DNA from 3 places in the Ancylobacter sp. WKF20 genome. Region 1 is predicted to be linked to each of the others. Evidence: riboswitches for the same ligand, from Rfam matches in the RefSeq annotation. Region 1 holds a riboswitch; each other region holds the start of a gene.
What was found. Region 1 has a riboswitch for thiamine pyrophosphate ahead of AncyloWKF20_RS00365 (ABC transporter substrate-binding protein). Riboswitches for the same ligand answer to the same signal wherever they lie in the genome.

Region 1 (4,249 bases):
GCAGGGCGAACATCAGCACGCCGACGACCATGCCGACCACGAGGGGGAACAGATAGAAGGAGCTGCGCTGGCCGAGGTCGCGCACCCGGTCGAGCGAACCGATGAGCGTGCGGTTGAACACCGTGCCGACGCCGCCGAGGATCAGCCCCAGCCCGGCGAAGGCCGGCAGCACGGCGAGCGGCAGCGTATCCACCGCAAGGCGCATATAGGGGATGTCGCCGGTGAACATCTGGGTGACGACCGCGCCGGTGAGCGAGGCCAGCACGACGCCGATATAGGTGCGGGCGCTGTAGGGAAATTGCCGGCGGGTTTCCTCGATGACGAAGAGCACGGCGGCGAGCGGGGCATTGAAGGCGGCGGCAAGGCCCGCCGCGCCACCGGCGGCGAGCAGGCCGCGCATGTCCTGCGCCACCATTTTGGTGAGGTCGGCGGCGGCCTTGGCGACCGAGGCGCCCATATGGATGGTCGGCCCCTCGCGCCCGAGCACCATGCCCGAGGAGAGCGCCAGCAGGCCGCCGAAGAACTTCACCGGCAGCACGCGATGCCAGCGCACCTCGCGCAGCCCCTCCATCGCGCCCTCGATTTCCGGCACGCCGGAGCCGCCGGCTTCCGGCGCGAAACGGCGCACGAGGAACAGCGCCGCCACCGCCATGCTGGCGCCGATGGCGGCGCCCGCCAGATAAAGCGGCGCGCCGCTGAGCCCGACGCTGCCGGACAGCCAGGCCGGCCAGGCGGCGCTCAGCCATTCCACGCTGAGATGGAAGGCGGCGCCGATGACGCCGACCACCGCCCCGACCAGAACCGCCACGCCATAATAGAAGCCGTTGCCCATCATCCCGCCCCATCCTGCGCACCCCGTTGGGGTTAGCATTGCCGGGCGGTATCGTCATCCCCGTGCCGGGGGGCGATCCCGGATCGGCCTTTGGCCGTCCGGGATGACGGCATGAAGGGCCGCGCCCCCGTTCCCCGGACGAGCTGCGCGAAGCGCGGCGATGATCCGGGGGCCAGGGAAGACTCTTCGGCCAACGACTCTCCCGCTGGGTCCCGGCTCGCCTTCCGCTGGCGCTGCAGGCGTCCGGGACACGGGCTGAGGCTGGTCGAGCGGCCTACTTGATCGCGGTGGCGTAGGTGGAGACCGGCTCCACCGTGTCGATCAGCTTGTGGCTCTTCATGAACTCCCCGAAGCGCGCATAGCGGCCCTCGTCCAGCGCGGCCGGCGCATGGGCGAAACGGCGCAGCGTGTCGGTCCAGGCGGTGCGGTTCAGCTCGTCGTCGAGCTTGGGGTTGGCCTTGACGAACACGCCCCATGCCTCCTGCGGGTGGTTGAGGATGTAGATCGTCGCCTCCTCGACCGCCGCGAGAAAACGCTTGAGGCGGGGATCGCCGACCTTGTCCTTGTGGGCGAGATAGATCAGCTCGTCGAACACCGGCACGCCGTGCTCCTCGGGGAAGAAGGCGATGCCCTCCTTGCCCTCGAGCTTGATCTGGGTGAGCTCGAAATTGCGGTAGGCGCCGATCACCGCGTCCACCTTGCCGGCGACCAGCGCCGGGGACAAGGCGAAATTGACGTTGATCATGGTGACGTCGTCCGGCTTCAGCCCGGCGCTCGCCAGCATGGTGCCGAGCAGCGCGTCCTCAAGGCCCGCCACCGAATAGCCAACGGTCTTCCCCTTGAGATCGGCGATGGACTTGATCGGCCCGTCCTTCAGCGCCACCAGCGCGGTGAGCGGGGTGGAGACGAGCGTGCCGAAGCGGATGAGCGGCAGCCCTTCCTTCACCGACAGATAGATGTTCGGCTGGTAGCTCACCGCGACATCCGCCTGCCCGGCGGCGACGAGGCGCGGCGGGGCGGAGGGGTCGGAGGGCGGGATCAGGTCGACATCGAGGTCGTGCGCTTTGAAGTAGCCCTTCTCCTGCGCGATGATCAGCGGCGCGTGGTCGGGGTTCACATACCAGTCGAGCAGGACGGTGAGCTTGTCCGCGGCGCGTGCGGGGGCGCTGGCGAAGGGGGCGGCGGTGAGTGCCAGCGCGAGCGCGGCGGCGGCGATTTTTTTGAACATGGATCTCCTCGCGTGTTGGAGATCCGGCGCATGAGCTGTCGGGGGAATCCGGCGCGGGTTGTCTGTGCCGACAGGGCCCCGCCGTCGTTCCGTCCCTTCGCCGGCATGACCCGGATCAGGTTCAAAGGGTCTGGCGGTTGCCATCTCAGCCCCTTGGCCCGTTCGGGCCGCGGGACACCCCTCGGACGCGGTCACGCTAGCAGAGCTGGCATGCCAGGGGAAGTGGGGGCTAAGAAGCGTGTGCGCCCGTGTCCCGGACGCCTGGAGCGCCAGCGGAAGGCGCGCCGGGATCCAGGGGGAGAGTCTTCGTCCGTGGTCTTCTTCGCGGGCGAGAGACATGGCCGCCTGCGGCGGGGTCTCGCGCTGGGCCCCGGATCATCGTTGCGCTGCGCGCAACGTGTCCGGGGAACGGAGAGCGCGCGTCGTCCGCGTCGTGCCTGCAACGTCTCCGCCATAACCACGTCATGGCCGGGCTTGGCCCGGCCATCCACGACTTGGGCACGTCGGTCGAGAAGAAAGTCGTGGATGCCCGGCCCAAGGCCGGGCATGACGGCATTCTGCGACGGCCGGGTCTCTCTCGTGCCGGGAAGGGCGGCGCCCTTACGCCAGCCAGCCCTCGGCATAGACGGTGCGTTCCACGCCGGCGAAGGTGCCGAGGCGGGTGAGTTCCGCGTCGAGCGCGTCGAGCCGGCCCTTGGAGGCGCGCACACCCGGCTCCAGCCAGAGGCGGCGCACGTCGAGCGTGCCGGCCTTGCGGTCGGCCTTCATGTCGATGCGCCCGATCAGCCGGTCGCCTTCCAGCAGCGGGAAGACATAGTAGCCATAGAGGCGCTTGGGCGCCGGCACGAAGACCTCGATGCGGTAGGAAAAGCCGAACAGCCGCTCCGCCCGGTTGCGGTCGCGCAGCGCCGGATCAAACGGGCTGAGCACGCGCAGCCGCGACGGTGGGGAGGGCAGCGCCGCGAAAGCCGCGCCGGCGCCGGCAAAGGCGTGGCTCGCCCGCTCGCGCCCATCCGCGCAGGTGATGAGCACGGGTTCCAGTCGGTCGCGGTTCGCCTCCACCCAGGCTTTCGCCTGTTCCGGCGAGACCAGATCCCAGAAGGCGGCGATCTCGCCATGGGTGGCAAAGCCCAGCCGCTCCAGCGCCGAGGTGCAGGCCCAGTCGATGAAGGCGCTCGCCTCCACCTCCGCGGCGCGGTGATGGGCGGGGATCACGCGCTCGGTGAGGTCATAGACCTTCTGGAAGCCCTCGCGCCCGGCAATGGCGAGCGCGCCGGTGCGCCAGTGATACTCAAGCGCGGTCTTTTCCGGGTGCCAGTTCCACCAGCCGCCGGGCGGGCGCTTCTCGGCCTCGAAATGCCGGGCCATCAGCCGGCCCTCCTGGCGCACGCGCGCCAGCACATGCTCAAAATAGCCCTCGAAGCCGTTCTCGTGCCAGCTGCGCCAGCGCTCCGCGAGGCTGGCGCGTTCCTGCGCGAAGCGGTGCTTCCAATAGGGGAAGAAGGCGGTCGGGATGATCGCCGCGTCATGCGTCCAGTGCTCGAACAGCGCGCCGTCCTTTTCCAGGAGCGCGGTGAGATGCTCGCGCCGGTAGGCGGGGGCGCGGCTGAACAGGATGTGGTGATGCGCCCGCTCGACCGTGGCGATGCTGTCCACCTGCACGAAGCCGAGCCGGGTGATGAGCGCGAGCAAGGCCGCCTTGCCCGCCGGCGCGCGTTCGCTCAGCCCCTGCATGGCGAGGAAGACGCGGCGGGCATCGGCATTGGCGAGGCGAATCGTCATGGCTCATCCTGCCGAAGTTCTCGCTTCGTTCCAAGCGGATCGGCATGCTGGATGGGTCAGGGAGCCGCGGTCTCCGGCGCCCAGGGCAGCAGGCGGGTCAGCGCCCGGTCGACCAGCGCGAACAGGATCAGCGCCACCGCGAGGAGGATGGCGAGGGCGGCGAACACCATGTCGGTCTGCATCCGCGCGTTGGAGTACAGCATGAGATAGCCGAGCCCGGCCGAGGCGCCGACCCATTCGCCGACCACCGCGCCGATCGGCGCGACGGCGGTGGCGACCCTGAGGCCCGAGGCGAGCTGGGGCAAGGCGGCGGGAATGCGGATGAAGCGTAGCGTCGTGAAGGTGCCGGCCCCGCCGAGCCGGGCGAGATCGAGCAGCCCCTGCTCGGTGCGCGCGAGCCCGTCATG
Region 2 (4,249 bases), 2.0 Mb from region 1:
AAGCTGCGCCGCGTCCATGTCCTTGGCGCGCAGCTGCACCAGCTTCACGCCCTGCGGCAGCAGACGCGGCAGCCAGGAGGCGCGGTCGACGATGAGGTAGAAGGGATCGAGCTTCATCGAATTACCTGCGTCTCACTGGCCGAAGGCGGCGCGGCCCATCACGGGCGTCGAGGGCGCCGCCATGTCGCGCACCTCCATCGGGTCGGCCAGCAGGCCCTCGCGGCCGGCCTCGATGGCGCGGGCGAAGGCGCGGGCCATGCGCACGGGATCGCCGGCCTTGGCCACCGCCGTATTCAGCAGCACCGCGTCATAGCCGAGCTCCATCGCCAGCGCCGCATGGGAGGGCACGCCAACGCCGGCATCGACCACCAGCGGAATGCCGGGGAAATGCGCGCGCATGGAGCGCAGGCCATAGGGGTTGTTCAGCCCCCGGCCGGAGCCGATCGGCGCGCCCCAGGGCATCAGCACCTCGCAGCCGGCGGAGATCAGCTTCTCCGCCACGACAAGGTCTTCCGTCGTGTAGGGGAACACCTGGAACCCCTCGCGCGAGAGAATGCGGGCGGCCTCGACGAGGCCGAACACGTCCGGCTGGAGCGTGTCGTCCTCGCCGATCACCTCGAGCTTCACCCAGGGCGTATCGAACAGGTCGCGCGCCATCTGCGCGGTGGTGACGGCTTCCTTCACCGTCTTGCAGCCGGCGGTGTTGGGCAGCACCTTCACGCCGAGGTCGCGGATGAGCTGCCAGAAGCTCTGCCCGGCCTTGGCCGCCCCGGATTCGCGGCGCAGCGAGACGGTGACGATCTCGGCTTTCGAGGCGCGGATCGCCTCGGCAAGGATCGCCGGCGACGGGTACTGCGCGGTGCCGAGCAGCAGGCGCGAGGCGACGGGCGTGCCGTAGAACTCCACGGGGTCGGCCAGCGTGCCCGTGAGGGTATTCGTGGTCATGGCGTCCATGTCAGGCTCCCTCAGCCTCCCTGCATCGGCGCGAGGATTTCCACCCGGTCGCCGTCGCTGATCGCGGTCTCGCCGCGCTTTGCCTTGCGCACCATGGCGCCGTTCACCGCCGTCGCGACCATGGCGTCGGCGAGGTCGAGCTCGACGAGGAGATCGGCCAGCGTGCCCGCACCGGTCTGCGCCGGCTCACCATTCACGATGATCTTCATCCATCACCTCCGGGCAACGGGTTCCGTCAAACGCCAGATCCGCCGCGCGCCGCGCGAGAGCGGGGGCGGCGAGGAAGCCATGACGGTAGAGCCCGTTGAGATAGATCGTGTTGCCGCGCCGGCGCAGGCGCGGAATGTTGTCGGGGAAGGCCGGGCGCACATCCGCGCCGATCTCGACGATCTCCGCCTCGCCAAAGGCCGGGTGCAGCGCATAGACGGCGCCGAGCAGCTCCAGCATGGACCGGCCGGTGACGCGCCCGCGCTCGTCATTCTCGATCGAGGTCGCCCCGATCATGAAATGCCCGTCGCCGCGCGGCACGATATAGACGGGGATGCGCGGGTGCAGCATCCGCACCGGACGCTTGAGCGAGATCTCGGTGGAATAGAGGACGAGCATCTCGCCCTTCACCCCGCGCAGGTCGGCGAGCTGGTCGCGCGCGCCGAGGCCCCGGCAATCCATGATCACATCGGCCTGATCGGCCTGATCGTCCGCCTCATCGAACCCATCGGCCTCGTAGCGGATCGTGACATTATACTCGTTCACCAGCCGCTCGGTGAGCGCCGCCAGCGCCTTGCGCGGCTCCAGATGCGCCTCGGTGGGGAAGAACAGCCCCTGGTCGAAACGCCCCTCTAGGTCCGGCTCCAGCGCTGCGATAGCGGCCCCATCCACCCACTCGAAGCCCTCAGTGCGGCGGGAAAAGCGTTTGAGATCAGGTAGATCGCGCGGCTGGGCGAGGACGAGGCTGCCCTCGTTCGGCACGTCCGGCACCGCCTCGCGCCAATAGGCGAGCGATTCGAAGCCGAGCTCGGCGATGATCGGCTCGGCGCTCTCGCGCTCGCACCACGGCGCCAGCATCCCGCCCGCATACCAGGAACAGCCTTGCCCGGTGGCGGATTTGCGTTCCACCAGAATGACTTGCGCCCCGCGCTTAGCAAAGGCATGGGCGCTGGTCAGCCCGGCGACACCGCCGCCGATGACGCGCACGCGCATCGCGTTGGGCGCCGGGTAAGTCGTTGCGGAACCGATGGAATTTTCGCTCTTGGCAGACATGTAGGCCTCCCTCCGCCAGTCTCAACTGGATCAGGTTCAAAGGGTCGCCATGCCGCGTCCGCGCGATGATGGCCTCTCAGCCCCCTGACGGGGCTCCCCCGGACGGCACTGATATAATCACGCAAGGCCCCTTTGTCACCGTCGTGTCGTCGACAATATGCAAGCGGCGCGCGTGGGGCCTCAGGCGCTGCGGGGCGGAAAAGTCACGACATTGTCGGCCCTTGGCCGCGTCGCGCCGAGAATGGCCCGCTGCAGCATGTCGCGGCTGAACGGCTTGCCGAGTCGCACCATGTCCGGCCGCGCCTCCGCCGGGAGCTCGGCATAGCCGGTGCCGAGGATCACCGGCAGGCTCGGCCAGCGCTCCAGGATGATCGCGGCGAGCTGGATACCGGTCATGCCGGGCATCGCCTGATCGGTCAGCACGACGTCGATCGCGGCGCCACTTTCCAGTGTTTTCAACGCTTCCGCGCCAGACGAAGCCTCGGTGACGGCAAAATCGAGATCCTCCAGCATCGCCGCCGTGGCGGACAGCACCAGCGGGTCATCATCAACCACCAGCACCCGCACCGCGCCCGGCTCCGGCTCCACCGGCGACGGCAGGGGCGGCACGGCTTCGGGCGGCGCGGCGGGCGCCTGCGAAGCCACCGCCACAGGCTCGACAATCGGCAAGTGGATGGTCGCCGTCGTGCCCTCCCCCAGCCGGCTCGTCAGCGCCAGCTTGCCGCCCGATTGCGCGGCGAGGCCATGCACCATGGCAAGGCCGAGGCCCGTGCCCTTGCCGACACCCTTGGTGGTGAAGAACGGCTCGGCAGCATGGGCGAGCGTCGCCTCATCCATGCCGGAGCCGGTATCGGACAGCGACAGGCAGAAATAACGCCCAGGCTTCAAGCCGTTACCGGCATCGCCCTCCTCGTCGACAGCCACCTGCGCCTCATGCGCGCTGATGACGATGGTGCCACCATCGGGCATGGCGTCGCGGGCATTCACCGCGAGATTGAGCAAAGCGAGTTCCAGCTGGTTGGCGTCCACCCGCGCCTTGGGAAGGCCGAGCGGAAAGCGTGTCTCGATCCGCACGCTCGGCCCGATGGAGCGACGCAGCAGATCGGCCATGCCGAGCACGAGTTCCGGCACATCGACCGGTTCGGGCTTCAGATCCTGCCGGCGGGCGAAGGCGAGCATGCGCTGGGTGAGCGCGGCGCCGCGCTGGGCGGCCTGCAACGTGTTGTCGATCAGCGTCTGCAGGCGCGGCTCGTCCGGCGCGCGCTTACGCACCAGTTCGAGATTGCCCATGATGACCGCCAGCAGATTGTTGAAATCATGCGCGATTCCGCCGGTGAGCTGGCCCACGGCCTCAAGCTTCTGCGCCTGACGCAGCGCCTCTTCGGCCTGGCGGCGGTCGGTAATGTCGATGAGGCCGCACAGCGTCTTGACGAGCGTGCCCTGCGCATCGCGCTCGGCCACCGCCGAGAGCACGCAGTCGAGACGCCGGCCGTCCTTGCTCAGGAACTGGTACTCGGCCTCGAGGAGTTCGCCGGTGCCGAGCAGGCGCGGCCAGTGTTCCTCATTGCGTTGCCGCGCCGATTCCGGCGTCATGAAATCGGTCAGCGGCCGGCCGACCACTTCCTCGCGCGCATAGCCGAGAAGGTCGAGCCAGCGGTCGCTCACCTGCTCGATGCGCCCATCGGCCCCCAGCGAATGCAGCGGCAGCGGGGTGCGACGGTACAGGTTGCGATAGCGCTCCTCCCCCTCGCGCCACATCGCGGTCTCGCGCTGCGCCAGCAGGGTGAAGCGCCGGTCATAGATCGCGGCGAGCAGGGCGGCGGCGCATATGGTGAAGCTTGCGGCCGCGACGGCGATGACCAGATGGGCATTGTCGAAGGCGCCGCCACGCACGGCGACGATATGGCCCTCGCCGGGCAGGAAGCTCACGCCGGCCATGGCGACATAGTGCATCCCGGCGATGCCGAGCCCCAGCGCGACCGCGCCAGCCACCCGCTCGACAAGGCTGTGATGGCGGAACGCCAGCCATAGCGCG
Region 3 (4,249 bases), 1.6 Mb from region 1:
TCGCCAGCAAATATTACGGCGATGCCGGGCTGGTCTGGCACCAGTGGAACGGGCTGAGCATCCTCGTCCTGCTGGTGTTCCGCCTGCTCTGGGGCGTGGTCGGCGGGAGCACGGCGCGCTTTGCCAGCTTCGTGCGCGGGCCGCGCGCCGTGGCGGGCTATGTACGGGGGCTGCTGCGCGGGCATCCGCCGCATTATCTCGGCCACAACCCGGTCGGCGCGCTGGTCATTCTCGGGCTGATCGGCCTTGTGGGCGCGCAGGCGCTCACCGGGCTGTTCACCACCGACGACATCATCGTCTATGGCCCGATGACGCCGGTGGTGAGCGATGAAACGATGGCGCGGGCCTCCGCCCTGCATCAGCAGATTTACCCGTTCCTGCTGGGGCTCATTGGCCTGCATGTGGTTGCCAACATCGCCTATTCGCTGGTCGGGCGGGATAATCTGATCCGCGCCATGGTCACCGGCCGCAAGCCGGCGGCGGGCTTCGTCGACCGCGCGCCGGCGACGCCGGGCTCGGTGCTCGCCGCGCTCGCTTGCCTCGTGCTGGCGGCGGGCATCGTGTTTGGCGGTATCGCGCTGGCGGGCGGGAATCCCTTCCCTTAAGGCGACCGTCCGCCCCGGCGCGCGAGCCGGGGCGGCCTTCACGCAAAAGTCGTCGCGCCGCTCGCTCGGCCCGGCTTGCGGGCTCCGGCGGACTCGTGCTCCAAGCGCGCCATGAACGCGCTCAAGGGGATCGCGCTGCAGATCGGCGCGACCTTCCTCTTCACCATCATGTCCGCTCTCGTGCGCATCGTCTCGGCCCATGTGCCGACCGGCGAGGTGGTGTTCGCGCGCTCGTTCTTCGCGCTCATTCCGCTGTTGATCCTGCTCGCCTGGCGCCGTGAGATCGGCGCCGCCATCCGCACGGCCCACCCGCTCGGCCATATCGTGCGCGGTACGGTGGGCGTCGGCTCGATGTCGCTGGGCTTTGCCGCGCTGGCGCTGATTCCGCTCGCCGACGCCACCGCCATCGGCTTCACCGCGCCGTTGCTCACGGTGATCTTCGCGGCGATCTTCCTGCGTGAGCGGGTGCAGGCCTATCGCTGGGCGGCGGTGATGGTCGGGCTGGTGGGCGTGGTCATCATGCTCTGGCCGCATATGGCGGGCGATTACGACTCGCCGGGCCACAAGCTCGGCGCGCTGCTCGCGCTGATCGCCGCCGGCTTCACCGCCGGGGCGATGATCCAGGTGCGGCGGCTGACGCAGACCGAGACCACGCCGGCCATCGTGTTCTATTTCCAGGCGCTGGCGGCGGTGGCGGGGCTCGCGACGTCCGCCTGGGGCTGGGTGGTGCCGACGCCGGGCGAGGCGGCGCTCCTGGTCAGCACCGGGCTGGTCGGCGGGGTCGGGCAGATCCTGCTCACCGAGAGCTATCGCTACGCGCCGGCCTCGGTGGTGGCGCCGTTCAGCTATTCGGCGATGCTGTGGTCGCTGCTGCTCGGCTTCATCCTGTTCGCCGAGGTGCCCCCGCTCATGGTGCTGGCGGGCGGCACCATCGTCATCGGCGCCGGTCTGTTCGTCATCTGGCGCGAGCGCCAGCTCGGCATCGACCGGGCGAAGGAGGACGCGGCGGCGACGCCCCCGGCGGGGCCCGCGCCGTAAGCCGCCGCGGCTCAGAACGCCTTGAAGGTGATGAGGGTGCGGGTGTCCTGGATGCCGGGAATCTTCTGCACCTTCTCGTTCACGAAATGGCCGATATCGGTGCCCTCGGCGACGTAGAACTTCACCAGCAGGTCGAACTCCCCGGCGGTGGAATAGATCTCGGAGGCGATCTCGGCATCGGCGAGGGCGTTGGCGACCTCATAGGAGCGCCCGAGCTGGCATTTGATCTGCACGAAGAAGGGGACCATGGCGGCTTTCCGGCGGTTCAGTCGATGCCGCACAGGACCAGAAGCCCGGCGGGCGCGCAACCCCGCTCGATGGTGTCCCGCGTGCATCCCCCGCTTGCATCCCGCTTGCATCCCGCTTGCACCCGCCCGCGCCATCGCCTATCTGCCGGACACGACAAGAACCGTTGGGGTGCCCGAAGGGCTGAGAGGCGACGAGCCAACCCACGAACCTGATCCGGGTCATGCCGGCGGAGGAAACGGGTCGCGCGCGCTCCGCCAGCGGGGCGCGCGGCGCGTTTCGTCGCCCGGCAAAGGAAGCGCGAGAATGACGCCAGCAGCAGCGCCCACCACCGCCATCGCCGTGACCATTGCCGGCTCCGATTCCGGCGGCGGCGCGGGAATCCAGGCCGATCTCAAGACGTTTTCCGCGCTCGGCGTCTATGGCGCCTCGGTCATCACCGCGCTGACCGCGCAGAACACGCGCGGCGTCACCGCCATTCATGACGTGCCGCCGGATTTTCTTGCCGCGCAGATCGACGCGGTGTTCTCCGATCTCGCGGTGAACGCGGTGAAGATCGGCATGTTGTCGCGCCCCGAGGTGATCGAGGCGGTGGCGGCGGGGTTGGAGCGGCACGGGCAGGAGATGGTGGTGCTCGATCCGGTGATGATCGCCGCCTCGGGCGACCGGCTGCTGGTGCCGGAGGCGATCGAGAGCCTGCGCCGCGTGCTGCTGCCGCGCGCGCTGCTGATCACCCCGAACCTGCCGGAAGCCGCCGCGCTGCTCGACGCGCCGGTGGCGACGCTGCTCAGCGAAGTGCGGGCGCAGGCGCAGACGCTGCTGGCGATGGGCCCGCGCGCCGTGCTCATCAAGGGCGGCCATGGCGAGGGGCCGGAGAGCGTCGACGTGCTGCTCGATGCGGATGGGTTCGTGGAACTGGCGGCGCCGCGCGTCGCCACCCGCAACACCCATGGCACGGGCTGCACGCTCTCCTCCGCCATCACCGCGCATCTGGCCAAGGGCCATTCGCTGCGCGAGGCGGTGGAAGGGGCGAAGGCGTATCTCACCGCCGCCATCGGCCGGGCGGATGATCTCACCATCGGCGAGGGCCACGGGCCGGTGCATCATTTCCACGCCTGGTGGTGAGTGAGAGGGTGAGGGGCGGGCCGGGCTCGTAAGGCAGACCTCGTCACCGTCGGGCCGGGCTGCTATCGAGGCGGCATCGCCTCTCCCCCGAGTCCCCGCGCGTGCTTGTCCTCGCCCCCCGCATCGCCATTCCCGTCGCCTATGCCGGGCTGTTCTTCGGCATCGGCGTCTACATCCCCTTCTTCCCGATCTGGTTGCAGGGGCGGGGCTTCGATGCCGGGCTGATCGCGCTGACGCTCGCCGTGCCCTTCGGCATCCGCCTCTTCACCATGCCGCTCGGCGGGCTGGTGGCGGACCGCAGCGGGCGCCCGCGCGCGACGCTGGTGGTCTATGGGCTGATGACCGCGCTCGCCTTCTGCGCGGTGGCGCTGGCGCCCGGCACCGGGCTGATGCTGGTCGCCCTCGCCATCGCCGCCTCCTTCTGGCAGCCGAGCCTGCCGGTGCTCGACGCCTATGCGGTGGCGCGGCGGGCGGAGGGGCTGATCGATTATGGCCGCGTGCGGCTCTGGGGCTCGCTCGCCTTCATCGCTGGCAATTTCGCCGGGGGCTTCCTGCTGCCGCATCTGCCAAAGGACGCGACCGTCTGGCTCATCGTCGCCGGCAGTCTCGTCGCCGCGCTGGCGGCGCTGACGCTGGAGGAGATGAAGCTGCCGGAACGGACAGTGCGCGCGGGCTTTCCCCGGATCTCGCTGGCGCTGGGCCTCGCCATCGGCGCGGCGGCGCTGGTGCAGGCCTCGCACGCGACGCTCTACGCCTTCGCCTCGATCAACTGGCGGGCGGCGGGGCTCAGCGATTCCGCGGTGGGGCTGATGTGGTCGATCGGCGTCATCGCCGAAGTCGCGCTGTTCCATGTCGGTACGCGGGTGACGCAGCGCCTCGGACCGGAAAAGCTGCTGCTGATCGGCGGGCTCGCTGGCGTGCTGCGCTTCGGCGCGATGGGGATGGACCCGCCCGATGCGCTGCTGCCGGTGCTCCAGCTGCTGCACGCGGCGACCTTCGGCTGCACCTATCTCGGCACGGTGGAAATGGTCGCCCGCCACGCGCCGGAGGGGCGGGGCGCCGCCGTGCAGGCGCTCGCCGCCTGGGCGACGACCATTGCCATGGCGCTGGCGACGCTGGCCGCCGGCCCGCTCTGGCAGGCCTTTGGCGGGCACGCCTTCCTGTTGTCCGCCCTGCTGGCGGGGCTGGGCGCCGGCATTGCGGGCCTGCTGCGCGTGCGCTGACCTCAGCCCCAG

Region 2: linked by a shared signal. The riboswitch ahead of AncyloWKF20_RS09885 (FAD-dependent oxidoreductase) and the one ahead of AncyloWKF20_RS00365 (ABC transporter substrate-binding protein) in region 1 are both predicted to bind thiamine pyrophosphate.
Region 3: linked by a shared signal. The riboswitch ahead of thiD (bifunctional hydroxymethylpyrimidine kinase/phosphomethylpyrimidine kinase) and the one ahead of AncyloWKF20_RS00365 (ABC transporter substrate-binding protein) in region 1 are both predicted to bind thiamine pyrophosphate.

Annotation. Positions count from the first base shown of each region.
Region 1 covers NZ_CP121679.1:78,097-82,345, forward strand. The annotation lists gene clcA (H(+)/Cl(-) exchange transporter ClcA) at 1-835, opposite strand, end outside; gene AncyloWKF20_RS00365 (ABC transporter substrate-binding protein) at 1,107-2,060, opposite strand; TPP riboswitch at 2,136-2,252, opposite strand; gene AncyloWKF20_RS00370 (winged helix-turn-helix domain-containing protein) at 2,661-3,842, opposite strand; gene AncyloWKF20_RS00375 (ABC transporter permease) at 3,899-4,249, opposite strand, start outside.
Region 2 covers NZ_CP121679.1:2,111,715-2,115,963, forward strand. The annotation lists gene AncyloWKF20_RS09870 (thiamine phosphate synthase) at 1-117, opposite strand, end outside; gene AncyloWKF20_RS09875 (thiazole synthase) at 133-945, opposite strand; gene thiS (sulfur carrier protein ThiS) at 966-1,163, opposite strand; gene AncyloWKF20_RS09885 (FAD-dependent oxidoreductase) at 1,141-2,154, opposite strand; TPP riboswitch at 2,205-2,324, opposite strand; gene AncyloWKF20_RS09890 (MHYT domain-containing protein) at 2,395-4,249, opposite strand, start outside.
Region 3 covers NZ_CP121679.1:1,713,582-1,717,830, reverse strand. The annotation lists gene AncyloWKF20_RS07930 (cytochrome b/b6 domain-containing protein) at 1-605, shown strand, start outside; gene AncyloWKF20_RS07925 (DMT family transporter) at 717-1,643, shown strand; gene AncyloWKF20_RS07920 (Lrp/AsnC ligand binding domain-containing protein) at 1,655-1,891, opposite strand; TPP riboswitch at 2,047-2,144, shown strand; gene thiD (bifunctional hydroxymethylpyrimidine kinase/phosphomethylpyrimidine kinase) at 2,196-3,014, shown strand; gene AncyloWKF20_RS07910 (MFS transporter) at 3,116-4,237, shown strand; gene dgcA (N-acetyl-D-Glu racemase DgcA) at 4,240-4,249, opposite strand, start outside.